2 linked regions of the Shinella zoogloeoides genome follow. The protein of the gene in region 1 interacts with the protein of each later gene in a pairwise test. Links are inferred from orthologs where the notes say so. Each region holds a gene or a part of one and is shown on either strand. Other genes may lie near its edges.

Region 1 (3,681 bases):
AGAGCGGGCGCGCATCCTTCGGCTGATCGACCGGCACGATCTCCGCATGGGCCTCCTGGAGGCCGTAGTCATCCTTGGCGATGAAGCTGATCTCCAGCGCCGAGGCCACCGTCCTCTTCGGAATGCCGTCGAAAGCGATTTCCGGTACGCGGTCCGGAATGACCGAGAGGGCCCAGTTGCGGCCGTCGACCGTCAGCGTGCCGTCCTTCACGATCTTGTAGCGCATCGTCCTCGCGTCACCGACGGCCGCGGCCGGCACCTTCGCTTCCGTCTTCGACGCGCCCGCCTTCTCGTCCTTCGGCTTTTCCTCCTCGGGGCGGATGACGGTCGCCGCGGCCTCGCCGGCCGCCTGGTAGTTCACCTGCTCGTCGCCGCTGCCGCCGGTCACGCGCACGGTGAGCTCGCTGAATTGCGGAATACGGATCTCGCTCTTCGCCGCCTCGGCCGGCTGTCCCTGCCCGTTGCCGGTGAGGAAGACGGGCGCGCGCGACGTGTGCGCCGGCGGCGTGACCCAGGCGTCGATGCGCACGTCCGGCGCCGCCTCTGCGGGGGTGCGCAAGGAAACGACGTCGGCCAGCATGCCGGCGCGGTTGGAATAGGAGAAGGCAAAGGCGATGGCGAGGAGCAGCACCGGAACGGCGCGCAGCGCATGGCGGTCGTGGCGGGCGATATCCGGCTCCGGCGCGCCCGTGCGCAGCGAACCGATCATGCGCGCCATGCGGGCCTGGTGCTCACGCCACAGCGCCTCACCAAAGGCATCGCCGCCTGCCGGCCTGTCGTCCTGCACGCGGATCGCCTGATGCGTCAGCGCATTGCGCGCTTCCAGCATGCGATCGGCCCTGTCGAGGGACGGCCAGTCCACGCCGCGTAGGCGCAGGATGAGCCCGACGAGACCGAGCGCAAAGGCGGCGAGAGTCGCGATATGCAGCCAGAAAGGCACATGGCGGAAATAGCCGAACCATGTCAGCGCCAGGAAACCGGCGACCAGCAGGAGGACCGGAAGCAGGCGCGGCGCGAGCGCTTCCAGATAAAGGATGGCCCGGGCGGCAAGGCGTTTGCCCGCAAGCCGGCGTGCCAGCGGATTGCCGGTCGCCTTCGTCTCGCGCTGCCTTTCAGTCGCCATCGTTCACCATTCTCCGCCGCTGGTCGTCACCGCCAAAAGATAACATGCTTTGTGGCGAAGACGAGGGCACGCGCAAAATCGTGAACGGCTTTGCCCCTTCGCGGCTCAGGCAAGCCAGTCCGGCAGGGAGTCGAGGCCGATCAGGTCGTCATAGGAAGGTCGCGGCCGGATGACGTGGAACTGCGAGCCGTTCACCAGCACTTCCGGGATGAGCAGGCGGCTGTTGTAGGTGCCGGCCTGCACCGCGCCGTAAGCACCGGCCGAACCGACGGCGATCAGGTCACCGGGCTTGGGTTGCGCCATTTCACGGTCCTGCGCCAGATAGTCGCCCGTCTCGCAGACCGGGCCGACGACATCGGCGCGAATGCGCGGCGCGTTCGCCGCGGAGATGACGACCGGCTGGACCTCGTGCCAGGCCTCGTAGAGCGTCGGGCGGATGAGATCGTTCATCGCCGCGTCGACGATGACGAAGGTCTTCTCCCCACCGTCCTTCACATAGATGACCTCTGTGACGAGGATGCCGGCATTGCCGACGATCAGACGGCCGGGTTCGGTGACGATCTTGCAGCCGAGCCCCTTGAGCTGGTTCTTGACGATCTCCGCATAGGCATCCGGCAGCGGGGGCGGCGCATTGTCCATCTTGTAGGGAATGCCGAGACCGCCGCCGACATCGACGTGATCGATCGTATGGCCATCGGCCCGCAGCGTCTCCACGAGTTCGCGCAGCAGCCGGAAGGCATCGTCGAAGGGCTGCAGCTCGGTGATCTGGCTGCCGATATGCATGTCGATGCCGGTCACCTTTATGCCCGGCAGGCTCGCGGCGCGGGCATAGACGGCGCGCGCGCGCTCCCAGGAGATGCCGAACTTGTTTTCCTTCTTGCCCGTCGAGATTTTCGCATGGGTGCGGGCATCGACGTCGGGATTGATGCGGAACGAGACATGCGCGATCTTGCCGGCCTTGACGGCGCGGGCGTTCAGGATTTCGAGTTCCGGCTCGGATTCGACATTGAAGCAGTAGATGCCGGCTTCGAGCCCCAGGTCCATCTCGCGCGGCGTCTTGCCGACGCCGGAGAACATGATGCGCGAAGCGGGAACGCCGGCGGCAAGCGCCCGGCGCAATTCGCCTTCCGAGACCACGTCGATACCGGCGCCGAGGCGGGCGAGCGTCTTCAGCACCGCCTGGTTGGAATTCGCCTTCATGGCGTAGCAGACCAGCGCATCCACGCCGTCGAACGCCTTGGAGAACACCTTGTAGTGCCGTTCCAGCGTGGCCGTCGAATAGCAGTAGAAGGGCGTACCGACCGCCTTGGCGATCTCCGGAACCGGTACATCCTCCGCATGGAGGATGCCGTCACGATGCTCGAAATGGTTCACGAGTGCTGTCCGTTAGAGAAGCGGGTCGAGGAGGAAGGGCTTGTCGTCGACCTGCTCGACCTTCTTGCCGTTGATGGTCTTGTAGACCGGCTGGACGCCCGGCCGTTCCAGATCGCCCTTGCGCCCGCAGGCAGTCAGAACCGCTGCGGAAAGGCAAAGCACGAGAGCCAGCCTGCCGATGTCGATGCGTGTCATGAAGCGTTCCCTGGAAATGCCGGTGGTCGAGTGGGCACCATCCTTAGCGAATTCACCCGGCCTTGTGCACCCTTAATCTGGTGATGAGTCCTGCAAGCGCCTTGATCAGTTCCGCTGCCGCCACCAGGCGATCTGCCTGCGGACTTCCGAGGGCGCCGTGCCGCCATAGCTCTTGCGGCTGGCGACCGAGGCCTCGACCGTCAGCACGTTGAAGATATCGGCGGTGATGGCGGCATGGATCGCCTGCAGATCCTTAAGCGACAGGTCCGCAAGGTCGCAGCCCTTGCTTTCGGCGAGCGCCACGGCGCGGCCGGTGACGTGGTGCGCATCGCGGAAGGGAAGGCCCGCCTCGCGCACCAGCCAGTCGGCAAGGTCCGTCGCGGTGGAGTAGCCCGAACCGGCGGCCGCCTTCATGCGGTCCGTGCGGATCGTCATGTCACGCACCATGCCGGTCATCGCGGCGATGGCGAGCTCCAGGCTCTCGGCGGCGTCGAAGACCTGTTCCTTGTCTTCCTGCATGTCCTTGGAATAGGCGAGCGGCAGGCCCTTCATGACGGTGAGCAGTGCGATCAGCGAGCCGTTGATGCGGCCGGTCTTGGCGCGCACCAGCTCGGCCGCGTCCGGGTTTTTCTTCTGCGGCATGATGGAAGAGCCGGTGGAGAAGGCATCGGACAGGCGGATGAAGCCGAACTGCGGCGTCGACCAGATGACGATTTCTTCCGCAAGGCGCGACAGATGGACCGACGCGATCGCGGCGATCGACAGGAATTCAAGCGCGAAGTCGCGGTCCGAGACCGTATCGATGGAGTTGCGCGTCGGCTCGCGGAAGCCCAGCGCCTTCGCCGTCATGTGGCGGTCGATGGCATAGCCGGTGCCGGCGAGCGCGGCCGCGCCGATCGGGCTCTCGTCGAGATGCTCGATGGCATGGCGCACGCGCTGGCGGTCGCGGCCGAACATTTCCACATAGGCCATGCAATGATGGCCGAAGG
Region 2 (3,138 bases), on another replicon or contig:
GGAATCGAACCGTTGGCTTCCAATTCTTTGGCTAGCTCGCTGGTTGGTCAGCTGCTAGACACCTGTGTGCCGTGCAGAATTATGGGACTTGCAGCTCCGGCGAACGACGATGGTTTAGGGTCTAAGTGGTGGATGGCCTTGGTACACGGATCGCTTATTAGCGCAGAAGCAGACCGTCTTTGTAGACACAACCGCGCTGTCTGATCATGCACGATCAAGCTCAACGCAAGCCTGGATCACAACCCATCAAGGACCTACATAATGGGCCGGCAGTGTGATGATTACGCGAAACCCTCCAGCATCCCTGTTTTCCGCCGATGCGGCGCCGCCATGCCATTCGGCGGCCCGGCGGGCGATGGCAAGGCCGAGGCCGAAGCCGGAGCGTGTGGTGACGGTCGAACTCTGTGAGAACGGTTTGAAGATCATTTCCAGCTCCGCAGCCGGCACGCCCTGTCCATCGTCGTCGATGGTAACGACCAGTTCTCGGTCCACGACCTTTGAGGCAACGCGGACCACAGTACCGGGTCCGGTGTGGGTGATCGCATTACGAACGACATTTTCGAGCGCGCGGTAAATTAGCTCTCCGTTGACTGAGGCCACGAAGCTGTCGACACCCTCGTAGTAAACGCTGATGTCGCGCGCCTGCCCCTCAAAACCGGCATCCTCTATGATCTCCCGGAGAAGATCGATAATATCGAGGGTCTGTCGCTCGAACCGAGGGGTACCGCGATCCGACAACCTCGCCAGGGTCAGGATTTCACCGACCAAAGTGTCGAGCCGCTCGACCTCGCCGCCCATGCGCTCAACCATCGCCGACAGCCTCGCCGGGTTTTGCTGTAGCACGCCGATGGCGGCCTGCAGCCGAGACAGGGGTGAGCGCAGTTCATGCGACACGTCGTGAAACAGCTGCTGCTGGGCTGTCTGGAGCTCCTCGAGCCGGGCAGCCGTGATGTCCATATCATGCGCAAGCGAGGTGATTTCGTCTCGCTTGGCACCGATCGTATGGGCGATACGTACGTCGAGTTTGCCTTGGGCCAGCGAGCGGAGTCCGTGGCGGATCTGCTCGACAGGGGTAATGAAGTGGCGGGCGAGCCAATAGGCGGCGCCGGCGGCAGCAAGCAAGGCCGCCAGCCATGGAACCGCTCGCCACCAGGTCTTTAACACCATGCTTGCCCTAGGGCCGGCTATCTCCATTCGATAGCATTCGCCGTTGTGCACGGCGTTTTGAACAAGCAAATCACCATCCTGCGCTGCACAGTCGATGGCTGGTCCGAGCGCGGTGATCGTGACCGAGGTGTCGCGACCGGTTCGACGCACAGCAGCCACCAGCCTTTCTGCCGCGTCGACCCCATTGGCCTGCAACGTCTGGGAAACAGTCGCCAGCGTCAGAGAAAGCTCGCGATTGGCGACCTCTTCTTCGAACGGCGACGGAAACAGACTGCTGATCGCGAACACGATCGCGATCGATCCTGCCATGGCCAGCCAGACAACGGTAAAGAATTTCCAGAACAGACGACGCATGGCTAGTCTTCCAGCAACTGGTAGCCGCGGCCGCGTACAGCCTGGATCCAAGGCTGGCCATCGGCACGTGCCCCAAGTTTCTGGCGGATGCTGCTGATATGGACGTCTATCCGGCGATCGAAGGCGGTCAGCGGTTTGCCGAAGGCACGTAACGAGATTTCCTGCTTGGAGACGAGTTGGCCCGCGGAGCGGGCGAGCACTTCGAGTAGACAGAACTCGGTGCCCGTCAGTTCCAGGGGAGCGGCCAGCCACTCGGCCTTCCGGCTCGACGGATGGAGGACAAGTTCGCCGGCCCGGATCTCGTTGAAGGTGCCGTCGCGCTCTGTCCGGCCGGACCGACGCAGGATAGCGCGGATGCGGGCTGACAGCTCACCCGGCGAGCATGGCTTTGACACATAGTCGTCGGCGCCGAGATTGAGGCCGGCGATGCGGTCGACATCGTCTCCCCGCGCTGTCAGCATCAGCACCGGCACATCGCTCACCTGACGGATCTTGCGCAGCACCTCAATGCCGTTCACCCGTGGCATCATGATGTCCAGCACGATCAAGTCGGCCGAAGCCGACATGGCCTCGGCCACTCCGACACGACCATCCACCGTTGTCTCGACCGAAAAACCTTCTTCGGTCAAATATTCGCCGAGCAGGTTGGTCAGCTCAGTGTCGTCATCGATCAAAAGTACCTTCGTCATACCCGGTTCTCGCTCATCCGCTGAGTTCAGCATTACGGCCTTGGGGCTGCGAAGACAGCAGTTTTACCTAACTTAACACGGTCTTGACCGACATTAACACAGCGATCCCTATAGTGCGGCCTCCACTGAAGGGCGGCTCTGCTTTTATGCGCACCATCTTTCCATCCTCTCTATCGGCCCTCACCGCCGTGAGCTTGCTCGCGGGTCGCACGAGCCGACCGGCGTGCTGGCCTCTGCAAAGGGAATGAACTGATGCGCAGATACTCATGTGCTTTGGCGACGATGACGATCGCCTGCATTGCTGGTCTGGCCCTTGCCCCGCCTGTGTGGGCGCAGGAGGACACGCAAGCAACGGCCGGTGCGGCCGCACTCACCGTGACCGTGACCAAACCGCAGATCTCCAGGTGGCCGGTGCTCATTCCCGCAAGCGGCCGCCTTGCTGCGTGGCATGAAGCCGTAATCGCCGCTGAAGTCAGCGGATTGCGGATCATCGACGTCAAGGCCGATGTCGGGACGGCAGTGAAAAAGGGCGATTTGCTGGTGCAGTTTGCAGCTGAAACCGCTCAGGCGGAACTCGAGCAACAGCAGGCAAGTGTCGAGCAGGCTGAGGCCGATCTCGAAGAGGCGACCGCAAATGCCAACCGTGCCCGCGGGCTAGCGGGCTCCGGGGCAATATCCAGCCAGAAAACGACGGAATATCTGATTGCGGAACGAAAGGCCAAAGCGGCCCTCGCCTCGTCACAGGCCGCACTGGTCTCGGCGCAGCTCACCCTCGGCCGCACGAAGGTCTATGCAAACGACGACGGCGTGATCTCGGAACGTTCCGCGTCGCTTGGCAAGGTGGTGACGGCAGGCGACGAGCTGTTCAAACTGATCCGCCAGAACCGGATCGAATGGCAGGCAGAACTGCCGGTTAAGCGACTGAGAG

Evidence for each region. Proteins that work in one complex are often made in the same cells at the same time.
Region 2: the proteins of lysA (region 1) and Q9316_RS24490 interact in binary tests that used the Escherichia coli proteins (3 or more experiments, as listed by UniProt). The link is inferred for Shinella zoogloeoides from one-to-one orthologs.

Annotation. Positions count from the first base shown.
Region 1 is NZ_CP132311.1:3,243,663-3,247,343, forward strand. The notes cover bases 364-3,314. They hold lysA (diaminopimelate decarboxylase), read right to left. Parts: upstream 2,498-3,314; coding sequence 1,229-2,497; downstream 364-1,228. Other genes in these bases: Q9316_RS16885 (TIGR02302 family protein), read right to left, coding at 364-1,123; lptM (LPS translocon maturation chaperone LptM), read right to left, coding at 2,510-2,692; argH (argininosuccinate lyase), read right to left, coding at 2,798-3,314. In the rest of the region: more of Q9316_RS16885, read right to left, coding at 1-363; more of argH, read right to left, coding at 3,315-3,681. UniProt on the Escherichia coli protein: Specifically catalyzes the decarboxylation of meso-diaminopimelate (meso-DAP) to L-lysine. Is not active against the DD- or LL-isomers of diaminopimelate.
Region 2 is NZ_CP132313.1:352,709-355,846, forward strand. Bases 368-3,136 are described here. They hold Q9316_RS24490 (response regulator), read right to left. Parts: upstream 2,211-3,136; coding sequence 1,524-2,210; downstream 368-1,523. Other genes in these bases: Q9316_RS24485 (HAMP domain-containing sensor histidine kinase), read right to left, coding at 368-1,521; Q9316_RS24495 (efflux RND transporter periplasmic adaptor subunit), read left to right, coding at 2,463-3,136. Also shown: more of Q9316_RS24485, read right to left, coding at 247-367; more of Q9316_RS24495, read left to right, coding at 3,137-3,138. UniProt on the Escherichia coli protein: Response regulator member of the two-component regulatory system CpxA/CpxR which responds to envelope stress response by activating expression of downstream genes including cpxP, degP, dsbA and ppiA.